DNA from 3 places in the Streptomyces sp. 142MFCol3.1 genome. Region 3 is predicted to be linked to each of the others. Evidence: riboswitches for the same ligand, from Rfam matches in the RefSeq annotation. Region 3 holds a riboswitch; each other region holds the start of a gene.

Region 1 (5,694 bases), on a different contig from region 3:
ACCGAACAGCTGGCGCAGTTCGACGACGAGCCGCTCGCGCAGGGATCGGTCCAGCTGGCCGAGGGGCTCGTCCAGCATCAGCAGACGAGGGCGCGGGGCGAGCGCGCGGGCCAGCGCGACCCGCTGCTGCTCACCGCCGGACAGCTCCCCGACGGGCCTGGACGCGGCCCCCGGAAGGCCGACGAGCTCCAGCAACTCCCGTACCCGTGCGACCTGTTCACTCCTCGGTGCGCCATGCATCCGCAGCCCGAAAGCGACGTTGCCGCCCACGTCCCGCTGCGGGAACAGCTGGTGATCCTGGAACATCAGGCCCACGCCCCGCTTGTGCGCGGGGACACCGCCGAGATCCCGGCCGTCCAGGCACACCCGCCCGGCGTCCAGCACCTGAAGTCCCGCGACGACCCGGAGCAGTGTCGACTTGCCGCTGCCGCTCGGGCCCAGCACGCAGACGATCTCGTGCTCCGCCACGTCGAGACCGACGGCGTCGAGCGCGGCCCGCGCGCCGAAGCGCACGGTCGCGCCTGCGAGTTCGAGCATGGTCAGAACTCCCCCGTCCGGTCCGTCCGTACCCGCTCCAGGAGCAGCAGCGCCACCGCACACACCACCATCAAGATCGTCGAAAGGGCCATCGCCTGGCCGTAGTTGAGATCGCCCGCCCGCCCCAGCAGACGTGCCACCGCGACCGGCAGCGTCGGGTTGTCCGGCCGCGCGATGAACACGGTCGCCCCGAACTCGCCGAGCGACACGGCGAAGGCGAACCCGGCCGCGATCAGCAGCGCCCGCCGCACCAGCGGCAGGTCGACCTCGCGCCACACCCGCCAGGGCGAGGCCCCGAGCACGGCCGCCGCCTCGCGCAGCCGTCCGTCCACCGCCCGCAGCACGGGCAGCATCGTCCGCACCACGAAGGGGACCCCGACCAGCGCCTGCGCGAGTGGCACCAGGATCCAGCTGCTCCGCAGGTCCAACGGCGGTTCGTCGAGCGCGATGAGGAATCCGAAACCGACCGTCACGGCGGAGACGCCGAGCGGCAGCATGAGCAGCGCGTCGAAGCCCCGCACGAGACGGCCCGCGTCACGGCGGGTGAGGGCGGCGGCCGCCAGTCCGCCGATCACGACGGCGATCGCGGTGGCGGCGAGGGCGTACTCCAGCGAGGTGCCGATCGCCGTGACCGGCGCGACGAGGAAGGCACCTCCGTCGTCGGAGGCCAGCGCCCTGTAGTAGGCGAACCCATGGCCGCCCGGGGTGTCGAGCGAACGCTGGACGAGCACCCCGAGCGGGAGCACGAGCAGGCCGGCGACGCTCGCGAGCACTCCCCAGAGCAGCGCCCACTGGCCCGCTCCCCGCGGCCTGCGCACGGTCGTCTCCGGGGCCACCAGGCGCAGCGCGGTCTCCCGGCGCCGCACCGTCCCGGCGTGCACGGCGAGGATCGCGCCCACCGCCACGAACTGGATGAGCGTCAGCACCGCCGCGGTGGCGAGGTCGAAGATCTGCGAGGTCTGCCGGTAGATCTCGACTTCGAGGGTGGAGAAGGTGGGGCCGCCGAGGATCTGCACCACGCCGAAGGAGGTGAAGGTGAAGAGGAACACCATGAGCGCGGCGGCGGCCACGGCCGGGCTCAGCGCCGCAGACGTCACCTTGCGCCAGGCCGCGAACCGCGAGGCGCCGAGCATCCGCGCGGCCTCCTCCTGGCGGGGGTCGAGCTGCGCCCACAGCCCGCCGACGGTCCGTACGACGACCGCGTAGTTGAAGAAGACGTGCGCGAGCAGAATCGCCCAGACCGTGGTGTCGAGCCGCACGCCCCACAGCTCGTCGAGCAGGCCGCCTCGGCCGACCAGCGCCAGGAACGCCGTGCCGACGACGACGGTCGGCAGCACGAAGGGCACCGTCACCACGGCTCTGAGGACCTGCTTGCCCCTGAAATCGAAGCGCGCGAACACATACGCGCCAGGGAGCGCGATCAGCAGCGTGAGCGCCGTCGAGGCGAGCGCCTGCCAGGTGGTGAACCAGAGCACGTGCCGGACGTCGGACTGCGTGAGCACGTCCGCGATCCGCCCCAGCCTCCACTGCCCGTCGGTCTTCAGACCGCGGGCCACGATGGCGGCGACGGGGTAGGCGAAGAAGACGGCGAAGAACGCGACGGGCACGGCCATGAGGCCGAGCCGGGCCGCGTTCGCGCGCCCGCCGGCCCCGCGGCGTCGGCCGCGTCCCTCGCCTCCGAAGCCGCCGCCTCCGTGCCGCCCGCTCCCGGTCTCCCGGGGCGTCGGCGCCTTGGCCGCGGCTTCGGACGCGTCGGCTACTTCAGTACGAGCGAGGTCCACGACTTGACCCACTGGTCACGGTTGGCGGCGATCCTGTCGGGCGCCATGGTCTCGGGGTTCTTGGCCTGCGGGCCGTACCGGTCGAACTCCGCGGGCACCTGGGCGGCTTCCCGCACCGGGTAGACGAACATGTTCAGCGGCATGTCGTCCTGGAACTCCTCGGTGAGCATGAAGTCGATGAGCGCCCTGCCGCCCTTGGCGTTCTGGGCGTTGCTCAGCAGCCCCGCGTACTCGACCTGGCGGAAGCAGGTGCCGGTGGCGACCCCGGTGGGCGCCGTCTTCGGCTTCGGGCTGGCGTAGATCACCTCGGCGGGCGGGGACGAGGCGTACGAGACGACCAGCGGCCGGTCGCCCTCGGCCTTCTTGCCGCCGGCGGACCCGGAGAACTCCTCGTCGTAGGCCTGCTCCCAGCCGTCGACGACCTTCACGCCGTTGGCCTTGAGCTTCTTCCAGTAGTCCTGCCAGCCTCCCCCGTTCGAGCCGGAGGTGTCCCCGTCGCCGTACTTCGCGGCGGTGCCCAGCAGGAAGCCGAGGCCGGGCGAGGACGTGGACGCGTTCTCGGTGACGAGGAGGTTCTTGTACTCGGGCTTGATCAGGTCGTCGAAGGACTGCGGGGGCGTCAGCTTGTGCTCGCTGAAGTAGGCCTTGTCGTAGTTGACGCAGATGTCGCCCGAGTCGACGGGAGTGGCCCGGTGCTTGCCCTGATCGACGCGGTACCGCGGAAGCACCTGGTCCGATCCCTTCGCCTCGTACGGCTGGAAGAGCCCGTTGTCGAGGGCGCGGGAGAGCAGGGTGTTGTCGACGCCGAAGAAGACGTCGCCCTGCGGGTTGTCCTTGGTGAGGATCGCCTTGTTCACGGCCTGCCCGGCGTCACCGTCCTTGAGGACCCTGACCTTGTAGCCGGACTGCTTCTCGAAGTCCTTGAGCACGCTCTTCGACACGGCCCACGAGTCGTGGCTGACGAGCGTGACGGTCTTCGGGTCCGCCGAGCCGCCGCCGCCCGACGACCCGCACGCGGACAGCGTGACCAGGCCCAGGCCTACGGCCACGGCTGCGAACTTCCTGGTGGTGCTCACTGATTTCCTCCTGGGTGACCAGGAAGAGACGCGGCCCTGCCCGGGACCTCTGACAGTTCCCGGGCAGGGCGCAACAGCTTGAGTGGTGACCGAACTTCCTACCCAGAATGACCTGGGCAAGGTTCAGAGGGTCTGCGGTCTGTCCCGCACTCTCAGCGCTGTGGCGCTCCCCTGTCGGAATATGAAGATGTACGTACAGACCTCAGCGTACCGTCTGACGCCTGCGGGCCCGACGCGCGGTGACCGCGGGGCCGACGCCCGGCCTCCGGGGTCGTCGCGCGGCGGCCGGCGTGCCGCCCGGCGGCCCGCATCGTGGCGCGCCCGACCACCCGGATCGCGGCGCCCCGCGGCCCGGATCGTGGCGCGCCCGGTGGCCGGGCCGCCGTCGTGCCCGAGGTCTAACGCTCGGTGGCCGCGAGCTGTCCGCACGCCCCGTCGATCTCCTGACCGCGGGTGTCCCGGACGGTCACCGGCACGCCGTGGGCGGCGATCGCATCGACGAACGCCTTCTCGTCCTCGGGCCGCGAGGCGGTCCACTTCGATCCCGGGGTCGGGTTCAGCGGGATGAGGTTGACGTGCACCGGCTTGCCCTTGAGCAGCCGCCCGAGCCGGTCACCGCGCCATGCCTGGTCGTTGATGTCGCGGATGAGGGCGTACTCGATGGACAGACGGCGCCCGGACTTGGCCGCGTACTCCCAGCCGGCGTCCAGCACCTCGCGCACCTTCCACCGCGTGTTGACGGGCACGAGCGTGTCGCGCAGCTCGTCGTCGGGTGCGTGCAGCGAGATGGCCAGCCGGCACTTGAAGCCCTCGTCGGCGAACCGGTGGATGGCGGGGACCAGTCCCACCGTCGACACGGTGATGCCGCGCTGCGAGAGTCCGAGCCCGTCCGGCTCGGGGTCGGTGAGGGCACGGATCGCTCCGACCACCCGCTTGTAGTTGGCGAGCGGCTCGCCCATGCCCATGAAGACGATGTTGCTCAGCCGCGCCGGGCCGCCCGGGATCTCACCCTCCCTGAGGGCGCGCATGCCGTCCACGATCTGGTGCACGATCTCGCCGGTCGACAGGTTCCGGTCGAGGCCGGCCTGGCCGGTGGCGCAGAACGGGCAGTTCATCCCGCAGCCGGCCTGGGAGCTGATGCACATGGTCACCCGGTCCGGGTACCGCATCAGCACGGACTCGACGAGCGTGCCGTCGAAGAGCCGCCACAGGGTCTTGCGGGTGGTGTCCTGGTCGGTGGACAGGTGCCGCACGACGGTCATCAGCTCGGGAAGCAGCGCTTCCTGGAGCTTGCCGCGCGACGCGGCCGGGATGTCCGTCCACTCCGCGGGGTCGTGCGCGAACCGCGCGAAGTAGTGCTGCGAGAGCTGCTTGGCGCGAAACGGCTTCTCGCCGATGGCGGCGACAGCCTCTTTGCGCTCGGCGGGCGTGAGATCGGCAAGGTGCCGCGGCGGCTTCTTGGCTCCGCGCGGGGCAACGAAAGTGAGTTCTCCGGGCTTCGGCATAACCCTTTCAGTGTCGCAGATCAACTCCACCGGCCCAGGCCAGAGCGGGGTGGGGGCGGTCACCCATGGGTGCCGTCTGTCAGCCTTGGTCGACCTCGCACGGCCCGGGGACGGACCAGGGCCCGACTGCCGTGATCACTGCTGAAGCAGTTCGATCCACCCCGAGCGATGCACGGTCGTCGACTGCTACCACCGTCCGTAGTCGTGGATGCGAGGGAGATCAGCGAAACAGCTGCGGCGCCGAGCAGGTCTCGACGGGCTCATCCGGCCGGTCGGACCACTTCCACCAGACATGCTCGCCGGCGCATCTCCACGGCGATCGGCAAGCGCGTCGACCGCCGTCGTCCCGTCCGGCAAGCACGAGGCCTCCGGGGTTCAGGGGCGGGCCGCTCCCCGTGCCCCCCTGGCGTGCCTGTCGAACGGGCACGCCAGGGGCCCGGTGTCGCCCGGCCGGCCGACGTCGCCACGGTAGTGAGCGGACGCCGCATGCTTCCGACCGGCCGCACGATCGCCGCGAGCAGGTTCTTACGTGTTCGGTGGCGTGGGCATCTGCGTGAAGGTGCACGGCACCGTGAGCGGCAGCGTCGAGGTGCACACCCCCTGCCACACCTCTCCTGTTGACGTCAGCTCGGTGACCAGGAGGCCATCATCGAATGTAGCCAGCGTGGCGTCGAATACGTTGGTCGGGCCTCCCACCAGCTGCCAGAAGACGTTGCTTCCGTTGGCGACAGGGGTCGGCGGATTCGGACCAGCCTCATTGACGGACAGGACCCGCACCTGCCCGTTACAGACCGC
Region 2 (5,694 bases), on a different contig from region 3:
GAACGGCGTCCCCGCGGCGCCGGGACACCGGACGGCGCCGTGCCGGACGCTCGCGCCTACGCGCCGCGCAGTCGCTTCGCGAACTCCCCCGCAGCCGCGCCCGGGTCGTCCGCCTCGGTGATCGCCCGGACCACGACGACCCGGCGGGCGCCCGCGTCGAGCACCTCGTCGAGGTTGCCGAGGTCGATGCCGCCGATGGCGAACCAGGGGCGGTCGGTGCCGAGCGTCGCCGTGTGCCTGACCAGGTCGAGGCCGGGTGCGTGGCGGCCGGGCTTGGTGGGCGTCGGCCAGCAGGGGCCGGTGCAGAAGTAGTCCACGCCCTCCTGGACGGCGGCGGCCGAAGCCTCGGACTCGGCGTGCGTGGAACGGCCTATCAGCACGTCGTCGCCGAGGACGGCGCGGGCCGCCGGGACCGGAAGGTCGCCCTGCCCCAGGTGGAGCACGTCGGCACGGGCGGCGTGGGCCACATCGGCCCGGTCGTTGACCGCGAGGAGCTTGCCGTGCCGGGCGCAGGCCTCCGCGAAGACCTGGAGGTGCTCCAGTTCCTCGGCCGCCTCCATGCCCTTGTCACGCAGCTGCACGATGTCGACGCCGCCCGCCAGAGCCGCGTCGAGGAACTCGGCGAGGTCGCCCTGGCGCTTGCGGGCGTCCGTGCAGAGGTAGAGACGGGCGTCGGCGAGCTGGGCGCGCGCGGTGGTCGCGGCGTTCTCGGGCATGCGTGTGTCCCCCGTGGTCGGTGCGTACGGACCACGGGGCCAGGGGCTGGCGGTCCGCGGTCCGTACGCCGGACGGTCGGTTCAGGTCAGACGGCGAGCGCCTGGGCGCGGCGCTTCACCTCCGTGCCGCGATTCTCGCTCAGGGCCTGCGCGGGAGTACCCGGCAGGGTCGGGTCGGGAGTGAAGAGCCACTCCAGCATCTCTTCGTCGGTGAAGCCGTCGTCCCGCAGCAGCGTCAGGGTGCCGGAAAGGCCCTTGACCACTTTGTCCCCGTCGATGAAGGCGGCGGGGACGTGCAGCGCGCGGTTCTCACCACGGCGTACGGCGATCAGCTGGCCCTCCTTGACCAGCTGCCGCACGCGGGTCACCTCGACGCCGAGCTGTTCGGCGATGTCGGGGAGGGTGAGCCAGGCGGGGACGAGAGCATCGATCTTTGCGTCAATCTCGGTCACGGGACAAGCCTGCCATCCCGGACTGACACTCGGTACCCGGGCACCGTCCGGGCGCGCGCCCCGTCCGGCTCCGCCATGGCTCCGCGCACGCCGTTCGGCCCCGGGCTCCCGCGCCTGCGGCACCCCCGGCGACCCGCCGCGCGCCGGGTGTCGCCCTGCGTCCGGCCACTCCGCCGGAAGGCCGAGGCGCGACCGCCGTGCCCCGAGAACTCCGCCCCGGCGCCTCTCCCGGCGCCTCCGCTCGCCTCCGGTGCGGCCGTCCGGTCAGGCGGTCGCCGACTTCAGGGGCCTGGCCGGATCCGCCAGGAGCTCCGGACTCATCTCGGCGCCCGCCTCGATCAGCCTGCGGCCCTGGGCGAGATCCCTCGGGCGGCCCACCGCCAGGAGGGCCACCAGGCGGGTGTCGCGGAGCCAGCAGACCGTCCACGCGGTGCCGGACGGGTCGCCGCGCCAGACGGTCGTGTCGTCGGGGGCGTGGTGCCCGACGTACTGGACGAAGCGGCCGAACTGCTCGGACCAGAAGTACGGGACCGGGTCGTACGCGGCGGGGGCCTCGCCGATGATGTTCGCGGCGACCGTGCGCGGGCCCTGGAGGGCGTTGTCCCAGTGGTGGACCAGGAGGCGGTCCTCGTACCGGCCCGACGGGAAGGAGGCGCAGTCGCCGACCGCGTAGACGTCCGGCAGGGAGGTGCGCAGGTGGTCGTCGGCCACGATCTCGCGATGGGCGCCCAGCTCGATGCCGGAGCCGGCGAGCCACGCGGTGGCCGGACGGGCGCCGACACCGACGACCACGGCGCCCGCGGGCACCCGGGAGCCGTCGTCCAGCACCACGGCACCAGGCTCGACACGCTCCACGCGCGCGTGGGTGCGCAGCTCGGCCCCGCTGTCCGCGTACCAGGCGGCCATCGGCGCGGCCACTTCGGCGGGCAGCGCCCCGGCGAGAGGGCGGTCGGCGGCCTCCACGACCGTCACCCTGCAGCCGGCCTCGCGCGCCGCCGTGGCGAACTCGGCGCCGATCCAGCCGGCCCCGACGACCACGATGTCGTGCTGCCGGGCGAGGACGGGACGCAGCCGTTCCGCGTCGTCGAGGGTGCGCAGCAGATGGACGCCGGGCACCCCTTCGGCGCCGGGCAGCCGGATCGGTTCCGCGCCGGTCGCGATGACCAGGACGTCGTACCGGACCGGACCCGCCTCGGTGTCCAGCTCGTGGTCGGCGGGGCGGACGCCGAGCGCCTCGCAGCCGAGCTGGAGCTCGATGTCCAGCGCCTCGAAGTCGACGTCGAAGGCCGAACCCTCGGACTTGCCGAGCAGCACGGCCTTGGACAGCGGCGGCCGGTCGTACGGCTGATGGGGCTCCGCGCCGATGAGGGTGACGCTGCCGGTGAAACCCTGTTCGCGCAGGGCGACCGCGGTCTGGACACCGGCCATGCCCGCGCCCACGACGACGACCCGCCGCTTCGTACGCTCCTGCGTCTGCTCGCTCACCTGATCACCATAGACACCTGACGATTCGTCAGTCAGCGGACGTGCTCAGTGAGCTGTTCCACACCGGCTCGTCCGCCGCCGGCGAATGCTCCACCCGGGCGACCTCCTCCACCGTGCTCGTCCCGCTGCCCGCCTGCGACTCCCACTCCCAGGTCTCCTCCAGGCGCAGCCGCCCGTCGGGCAGCTCCACCACGCGGGAGACGCAGTGGCCCGACGATGTGCCGCCGGTACGCCCCAGCTGTACGTACCGGAAGTCGAGACGGTCACCCTCACGGGTACCCACGAGGTGGCCGCGTACCACATCGCCGCCCGCGTACTCGGCCCAGATCTCCCCGTTCCGCTCGTGGTAGACGAAGCGGGTGCGGGTGCCCACCTGCCCCGGTGCCTGGTCGGCGACAGGGGCGAGAACGACACCGTCGAGCGATCGGGCCATGGGCGGAGGCTCCCTTACTGAGACATGTGACGGAGGGCTAGGGTGGCCAACGTAAAGCACTCGCGGGAGCCCGGACGCACCGGGCTGAGAGGGAGGCTGGGCGGCCTCCGACCGTACGAACCTGATCCGGGTCATGCCGGCGAAGGGAGGGGCTGGACGCCCATGTCGTCACGAACGCCCGACGTCCTGGTCATCGGGGGCGGGATCATCGGCCTGGTCACGGCCTGGCGGGCCGCGCAACGCGGGCTGGCCACCGCGATCGTGGACCCCGAGCCCGGCGGCGGGGCCGCGCAGGTCGCGGCCGGAATGCTCGCCGCCGTCACCGAACTGCACTACGGCGAGCAGACCCTGCTGGGCCTCAACCTGGCCTCGGCGCGCCGTTATCCGGACTTCGCCGCCGAACTCACCGAGGCGAGCGGCCAGGACGTGGGGTACCGCCGGTGCGGCACGCTCGCCGTCGCCCTGGACGCCGACGACCGCGCCCATCTGCGCGAACTGCACGCCCTGCAACGCCGGTCGGGGCTGGAGTCGGAGTGGCTGAGCGGCCGTGAGTGCCGCCGTCTGGAGCCGATGCTCGCGCCCGGCGTGCGCGGCGGCCTGCGGGTCGACGGCGACCACCAGATCGACCCCCGCCGGCTCGCCGGCGCCCTGGTCGCGGCCTGCGAGCGGGCCGACGTGGTGTTCCTCCGCACGTGGGCGGAGCGCCTGCGGGTCGAAGGCGGCAGGGCCGTGGGAGCCGTGACCACGGACGGCACCGAACTGTCCGCGGGCCAGGTGGTGCTCGCCGCGGGGAGCCTGAGCGGGCGTCTGGCGGGCGTGCCCGACGATGTGCTGCCGCCCGTGCGGCCCGTGAAGGGGCAGGTGCTGCGGCTGACGGTGCCGAAACGGTACGCGCCGTTCCTGAGCCGCACGGTCCGTGCGGTCGTCCGGGGCAGCCAGGTCTATCTGGTGCCGCGGGAGAGCGGCGAGCTCGTCGTGGGCGCGACCAGCGAGGAGCTGGGCTGGGACACCACGGTGACCGCGGGCGGTGTGTACGAGCTGCTGCGCGACGCGCACGAGCTGGTGCCCGGCATCACCGAACTGCCGCTCACCGAGACGCGCGCCGGGCTGCGCCCCGGCTCGCCGGACAACGCGCCGCTGATCGGCCCGACCGGCCTGGACGGCCTCCTGCTGGCCACCGGCCACTACCGCAACGGCGTGCTGCTCACCCCGGTCACCGGTGACGCCATGGCGCACGTCCTGACCACGGGCGAACTTCCCGACGTGGCCCGCCCCTTCACCCCGCGGCGCTTCGCCGCCGCCCTCACGGAGCAGCCGGCATGAACATCTTCGTCAACGGCGTGCGGCGGCAGATCGCCGCGGGGACCGCTCTCGACGCGCTCGTCGCCACGCTCACCGCCGCCCCCTCCGGGGTGGCGGCCGCGCTCAACGAAACGGTCGTCCCGCGCACGCAGTGGCCGCTCACGCCGCTGGCCGAGGGAGACCGCGTCGAAGTCCTCACCGCCGTCCAGGGAGGCTGACCGATGGCCGACGATGCCCTGGTCCTCGGTGGTACGTCCTTCTCGTCCCGGCTGATCATGGGGACGGGCGGGGCACCCAGCCTCGACGTCCTGGAGCGCTCGCTCGTGGCGTCCGGCACGGAGCTGACGACCGTCGCGATGCGGCGTGTGGACGCGTCCGTGCACGGCTCCGTCCTGTCCGTGCTCGACCGGCTCGGCATTCGCGTGCTGCCGAACACGGCGGGCTGCTTCACCGCGGGCGAGGCCGTGCTGACCGCCCGTCTCGCGCGCGAGGCGCTCGGCACCGACCTGGTCAAACTGGAGGTCATCGCCGACGAGCGCACGCTGCTGCCCGACCCGATCGAGCTGCTGGACGCCGCGGAGACCCTGGTCGACGACGGGTTCACCGTGCTCCCGTACACGAACGACGACCCCGTGCTCGCGCGGAAGCTGGAGGACGTCGGCTGCGCCGCGATCATGCCGCTCGGCTCGCCCATCGGCTCCGGGCTCGGCATCCGCAACCCGCACAACTTCCAGTTGATCACCGAGCACGCGCGCGTGCCGGTCATCCTGGACGCGGGCGCCGGGACCGCCTCCGACGCGGCGCTCGCCATGGAGCTGGGGTGCTCGGGTGTGATGCTCGCCTCGGCCGTGACGCGGGCGCAGGAGCCCGTGCTGATGGCGGAGGGGATGCGGCACGCGGTGGAGGCGGGACGCCTCGCCTTCCGCGCCGGCCGCATCCCGCGCCGTCACTTCGCCGAGGCGTCGTCCCCCACGGAGGGCATGGCACGACTGGATCCCGAGCGTCCGGCCTTCTGACGGAACGGCCCCTCGCGCGGATACCCCCACCCCGTACCGGACGCCTGTGCGAGAGCGGCGCGCGCGTGCGTACGCCGCGCGTCACAGCTCGGCTGCAGTCCCGCCCCGGTATCGGCCGAACGGGTCGTCGTGACAGTGGCGGCTCGTACACTCACCTGCGTGGATACGACCCTTCACGACCCGCTTGTCGGGCAGGTGCTCGACGGCCGCTACCGCGTCGAGGCGCGGATCGCGGTCGGCGGGATGGCCACGGTCTACCGGGCCCTGGACACCCGCCTCGACCGCGTGCT
Region 3 (5,694 bases):
AAGGCCCGCCGCGACCACCTCGACCGCTATCCGGTGCAGTCGATCACCCCGTACACGGTGCGTGACAACGACAGCCTGTTGCGGCGACTGGAGCGGACGGGGCGCATGGAGCCGGTCGTCGAGCGGCAGGAGTACGCGCTGGGCGCGGTCTGCGCCGCTATCCCCATCACCGCCGGCAGCACGGCCGCGACAATGGCCATTTCTCTCCCTTCCCATCAGGCAGACCGGCTGCTACCTGCCGCACGCCGATTGCAGAGTGAGATCGGCCGGATGCTAGGGACACTCGCGATCTCTATCAGTATCTGAAAACTCACTCCTTGTGATCTCTTGTGCACGTTCTGCAAGATTCCAGCAGTGTCAGGGGGACGATTCCTGGCCAGGGCGACGGCAGACGACGGGGTAGGCGATGCGCGAGTCGGTACAGGCAGAGGTCATGATGAGCTTCCTCGTGTCGGAGGAGCTCTCTTTCCGCATTCCTGTGGAACTGCGATACGAGACCTGTGATCCGTACGCGGTCCGGCTGACCTTCCATCTGCCTGGCGATGCGCCGGTGACCTGGGCGTTCGGACGGGAATTGCTGATCGACGGTGTGGGGCGCCCGTGCGGTGACGGTGATGTGCGCATCGCGCCGGCCGACCCGGAGTCCCTCGGCGAGGTCCTGATCCGCCTTCAGGTGGGTTGTGACCACGCGCTGTTCCGGTCCGGCGCCGCGCCGCTCGTCGCGTTCCTCGACCGCACCGACAAGCTGGTGCCGCTCGGGCAGGAGCGTGCGCAGGCGGGCTTCGACACGCATCTCGACGAGGCCCTCGACCGCATTCTGGCGGAGGAGCAGAGCGCGGGCTGATCCGCATCCTCAAGTGGAGTAACGCTTCCTCACCGTCGGTGCGGCCGGCCGACGGTCTCAGCGCTTACGGCGGCGACCGCCACCGCCGCGCATCGGCGTCCGGGCCCTGGCGGGCTCGGGCACGCTCTGCGCGGCCTCGGGGCGGTCGGCGGCCACGACCAGGGCGGCCAGCGCCGTGGTCACCGGCACGGAGGCGACCAGTCCGATCGAGCCGATCAGGGTGCGCACGATCTCCTCGGCGACGAGTTCGCTGTTGGCCACCGTGGCCACGCTGCTCTGCGCGATCGAGAAGAGCAGCAGCAGCGGCAGCGCGGCGCCCGCGTAGGCGAGGACGAGGGTGTTGACGACCGACGCGATGTGGTCACGGCCGATGCGGATGCCCGCGCGGTACAGGCCGCGCCAGCCCATCGTCGGATTCGCCTCGTGCAGCTCCCAGACCGCGGACGTCTGTGTGACGGTCACGTCGTCGAGGACACCGAGCGAACCGATGATGACGCCCGCGAGCAGCAGACCGCTCATGTCGATGGACGGATACAGGCCATGGATCAGGCCGGTGTTGTCGTCGGTGTTGCCGGTCAGCGCCGCCCATCCGATGAAGGCCGAGCCGAGCACACCGATCAGCACCAGCGAGAGCAGCGTGCCGATGACGGCCACCGATGTGCGGGCCGAGAGGCCATGACACACGTAGAGGGCGATCAGCATGATGGCGCTGGAGCCGACGACCGCCACGATCAGCGGGTTCGAGCCCTCCAGGATCGCCGGCAGGATGAAGAACGTCAGGATCAGGAAGCTGATGGCCAGCGCGACCAGCGCCATGACGCCGCGCATCCGGCCCACGACCACTACGACGATCGCGAAGATCCCGGCCAGCAGGGTCAGGGGGAACTTCCGGTTGACGTCGGTGACCGAGTACTGGAGGTCCTTCGGCGCGGACGGCTCGTACGCGACGACGACCTTCTGTCCCTCGTGCAACTGCCGTGTCTGGTCGGGCTGGACGATCTCCGTGAACGTGCGGCCCTTGTCCTTGCCGGTGTCGATCCGGATCGTGGCCTTCTTGCACCCTCCCTTCGCCCGCTGCTGCGTGGACGAACCCTGGGCGGTGGAGTTGTCGCCGGTCGGCGCCTGCCCCGCGGCGTTCACCGACTTGCAGTCCACTTCGTCGACCTGGGTGACCGTCGCCTGTTGTGTCTGCCGGTCGAAGCCGACGCCGGTCCGCTCGTGGGACGGAGCGCCACCGGGCCAGAGCACCAGGAGACCCACAACGACCGCTGCCGCGAAGGGGATCAGCACCGCGGCGATGACCTTGCGCAGGTGGCGTGAGACGGGCGCGGCCGGGCTGTGGCTGTGACTGTGCGAGTGGCCGTGGCCTCCGCCGGGGCCGTGTGCGTGCCCTCCGTCAGGACTGTTGCCGTGGCCGTCACCCGGACCGCCGCCGCGCCCGTTGCCGGGACCGTGGCCATGGCCGGCGCCTGGTCCACGGCCACCGTCGGATCCGAGTCCGGAGCCGTCACCGGAGCCATGCCGGTGGCCGTCGCCGGAGCCTGCACCGCGGGGCGGCTCGGACGGTGGGAACGGGGACTGCTGCGTCGTGGTCACCGACCGATCATCGCAAGAGCGGCAGGGGCCCTCTGTTCACCGCGCCAGATATGACGCTAGCGTGGAGGCACCTTTGCACACGCGGGAGCTCGGAGCACCGGGCTGAGAGGGCGCTGACCTCCGCCTCAGCGATGTTTCACATGAAACATCGACGGACGGAAGCCGCTGCGTCGACCGCCGAACCTGTTACCGGGTAATGCCGGCGTAGGGAGTAGGTCTCATGACCGACAAGGACGTACGCACGCCTGCCTCCAGCCAGACGGACGGGGCTCCTTCCCCGTCCTCGAACGGCGAGGCCGGGAAGTCCATCGGCTGGCACAAGGGGTACGTCGGGGGTCCGCGCCCCGACGTACGGGTGCCGGTCCGTCAGGTGCACCTCACCAACGGGCAGTCCGTCACGTTGTACGACACCTCCGGCCCGTACACCGATCCAACCGTCGACACCGATGTGCGCAGGGGTCTGGCGCCCCTGCGGGAGAACTGGATCATCGCCCGCGGCGACACCGAGGAATACGCGGGCCGCCCCGTCCGTCCCGAGGACGACGGGATCAAGCACACCTCAACGCGCGGGGGCCTGCGCAACCTCGACGCCGTCTTCCCCGGCAGGCCGCGGCAGCCGCGCCGGGGCCGGGACGGGCAGGCGGTCACGCAGCTCGCGTACGCCCGCCGGGGCGAGATCACGCCCGAGATGGAGTTCGTGGCGGTCCGCGAGAACGTCGAGCCCGAGGCCGTACGCGAGGAGATCGCCGCGGGGCGCGCGGTGCTTCCCGCGAACGTCAACCACCCGGAGATCGAGCCGATGATCATCGGCAAGCGGTTCCTGGTGAAGGTCAACGCCAACATCGGCAATTCGGCGGTCACTTCCTCCATCGAGGAGGAGGTCGAGAAGATGACCTGGGCGACCCGCTGGGGCGCGGACACGGTCATGGACCTGTCCACCGGCCGCAACATCCACACCACCCGCGAGTGGGTGCTGCGCAACTCCCCCGTGCCCATCGGCACCGTGCCGCTCTACCAGGCACTGGAGAAGGTCGACGGCCGCGCCGAGGAACTGACCTGGGACATCTACAAGGACACGGTCATCGAGCAGGCTGAGCAGGGCGTGGACTACATGACCGTCCACGCGGGTGTGCGGCTGCCGTATGTGCCGCTCACCGCGAACCGCAAGACCGGCATCGTCTCGCGCGGCGGCTCCATCATGGCCGCGTGGTGCCTCGCGCACCACAAGGAGTCGTTCCTGTACGAGAACTTCGAGGAGCTCTGCGAGATCCTCGCCGCGTACGACGTCACGTACTCGCTGGGCGACGGCCTTCGTCCGGGCTCGATCGCGGACGCCAACGACGAGGCGCAGTTCGCGGAGTTGCGCACGCTCGGGGAACTCAACACGGTCGCCAAGCGTTTCAATGTTCAGACCATGATCGAGGGCCCGGGACATGTCCCGATGCACAAGATCAAGGAGAACATCGACCTTCAGCAGGAGATCTGCGATGAGGCTCCGTTCTATACGCTCGGCCCGCTGACCACGGACGTCGCGCCGGCGTACGACCACATCACCTCCGGTATCGGCGCCGCGATGATCGCCTGGTGGGGCACGGCCATGCTCTGCTACGTCACACCCAAGGAGCACCTGGGCCTGCCCAACCGCGACGACGTCAAGACCGGTGTCATCACCTACAAGATCGCCGCTCATGCCGCCGACCTCGCCAAGGGGCACCCGGGTGCACAGGAGTGGGACGACGCGCTGTCCGACGCCCGCTTCGAGTTCCGGTGGGAGGATCAGTTCAACCTGGCGCTCGACCCGGACACGGCACGCGAGTTCCACGACGAGACGCTGCCGGCCGAGCCCGCCAAGACGGCCCACTTCTGCTCCATGTGCGGGCCGAAGTTCTGCTCGATGAAGATCAGCCAGAACATCACCGAGCGATTCGGTGGCGCGGCGGCCGAGGGGGCTTCTCCGGAGGAGATCGCCGAGGGGATGCTCCAGAAGTCGAAGGAGTTCGCGTCCAGCGGCAACCGGGTCTATCTGCCGATCGCGGACTGATCCGACGAGGTTCCTGCCGAGCGGCCCTTCCCTCCCGAAGGAGGGAAGGGCCGTCTCCCGCTCGTGGTCTGGCGCGTCTTCGGCCGGCAGAAGGTCCCGGGCTGTCCGATGAGCACGGGTGTGCGTACGGGCCGCTCCCGGGGACGGGTTCAGTTGGCAGACTGGGCCCATGACAGCCACATCCATGAGCAAAGGCGCCAATCTTCCCGTGGCCGCCGAGGCCGTGCAGGTCGTGCTCGGTTGGTCCGCCGGGCCCGGTGCGCCGGACGCCGATGCCTCGGCGCTCCTGCTCGGGGCGGACGGACGGGTGAGGGACGACGGGGACTTCGTCTTCTACAACCAGCCCCAGCACGCCTCCGGCGCCGTGCGTCACCTCGGGAAGCGGCAGGACGCCGGCGGCACGACGGACACCGTCGGGGTGGACCTGCGTGCCCTGGAGCCCGCCGTCGAGCGTGTCGTGCTGGGTGCCTCGGCCGACGGCGGCACCTTCGGCCAGCTGTCGGGACTGATGCTCAGGCTGCTGGACGCCGGGACGGGCCGGGAGCTCGCGCGTTTCGAGATGGAGGCCACGACGGAGACGGCGTTCATAGGAGGCGAGCTCTATCTGAGGGGCGGCCAGTGGAAGTTCCGCGCGGTCGGACAGGGCTACGACTCCGGGCTGGCGGGCCTCGCCACCGACTTCGGGATCAGCGTGGACGAGGAGCCTGCCGCCCCGGAGCCCGCCGAGCCCCGTGCCGCGGCGGTGGCCCACCAGGCGCCGGTGACCGCCGCTCCGCCCGCGCCGACGGCGCCCCCGGCTCCGGTGCCCGCCGCGCCGACCGCACCCCCGGCGCCTCGTCCGCCCCTCCCCGCCACGGCGCCCGCACCCGCTCCGCCGGTCGTGGGTCCGCCGGTTCCCATGGCGCCGCAGGCCACCCCTCCTCGCCTGGTCAAGGGTGAGGAGCACCTGCCCGTGGACATGCGCAAGCGGCTGTCCCTGCGCAAGGAGCAGGTGGCGGTCAGCCTGCGCAAGCACGGCGTGGAGGGTGTCAGGGCCCGTGTCGTCCTGGTCCTCGACGCCTCGGGCTCGATGTCCTTCCTGTATTCGCGCGGTGTCGTGGCCGATGTGGTGGAGCGGATGGCCGCGGTGGCCGCGCAGCTGGACGACGACGGGGAGATGCAGGCGTGGACCTTCGCCTCCAATCCGGCCCGGCTGCCGGACCTGGTGCTGGGG

Evidence for each region. Region 3 has a riboswitch for thiamine pyrophosphate ahead of thiC (phosphomethylpyrimidine synthase ThiC). Riboswitches for the same ligand answer to the same signal wherever they lie in the genome.
Region 1: another riboswitch for thiamine pyrophosphate. It lies ahead of H305_RS0123065 (thiamine ABC transporter substrate-binding protein); the one in region 3 lies ahead of thiC (phosphomethylpyrimidine synthase ThiC).
Region 2: another riboswitch for thiamine pyrophosphate. It lies ahead of thiO (glycine oxidase ThiO); the one in region 3 lies ahead of thiC (phosphomethylpyrimidine synthase ThiC).

The regions. Positions count from the first base shown of each region.
Region 1 covers NZ_AUKV01000015.1:131,504-137,197, reverse strand. Annotated here, with positions in the region: gene H305_RS0123075 (ABC transporter ATP-binding protein) at 1-537, opposite strand, end outside; gene H305_RS0123070 (ABC transporter permease) at 540-2,150, opposite strand; gene H305_RS0123065 (thiamine ABC transporter substrate-binding protein) at 2,294-3,394, opposite strand; TPP riboswitch at 3,472-3,577, opposite strand; gene rlmN (23S rRNA (adenine(2503)-C(2))-methyltransferase RlmN) at 3,793-4,899, opposite strand; gene H305_RS0123055 (hypothetical protein) at 5,425-5,694, opposite strand, start outside.
Region 2 covers NZ_AUKV01000019.1:164,259-169,952, forward strand. Annotated here, with positions in the region: gene thiE (thiamine phosphate synthase) at 57-716, opposite strand; gene H305_RS0127220 (Rv2175c family DNA-binding protein) at 803-1,168, opposite strand; gene H305_RS0127225 (NAD(P)/FAD-dependent oxidoreductase) at 1,433-2,653, opposite strand; gene H305_RS47185 (hypothetical protein) at 2,682-3,086, opposite strand; TPP riboswitch at 3,139-3,251, shown strand; gene thiO (glycine oxidase ThiO) at 3,249-4,409, shown strand; gene thiS (sulfur carrier protein ThiS) at 4,406-4,606, shown strand; gene H305_RS0127245 (thiazole synthase) at 4,610-5,404, shown strand; gene pknB (Stk1 family PASTA domain-containing Ser/Thr kinase) at 5,564-5,694, shown strand, end outside.
Region 3 covers NZ_AUKV01000026.1:53,276-58,969, reverse strand. Annotated here, with positions in the region: gene H305_RS0132155 (IclR family transcriptional regulator) at 1-306, shown strand, start outside; gene H305_RS0132150 (SsgA family sporulation/cell division regulator) at 407-844, shown strand; gene H305_RS0132145 (YibE/F family protein) at 902-2,440, opposite strand; TPP riboswitch at 2,512-2,668, shown strand; gene thiC (phosphomethylpyrimidine synthase ThiC) at 2,661-4,481, shown strand; gene H305_RS0132135 (VWA domain-containing protein) at 4,651-5,694, shown strand, end outside.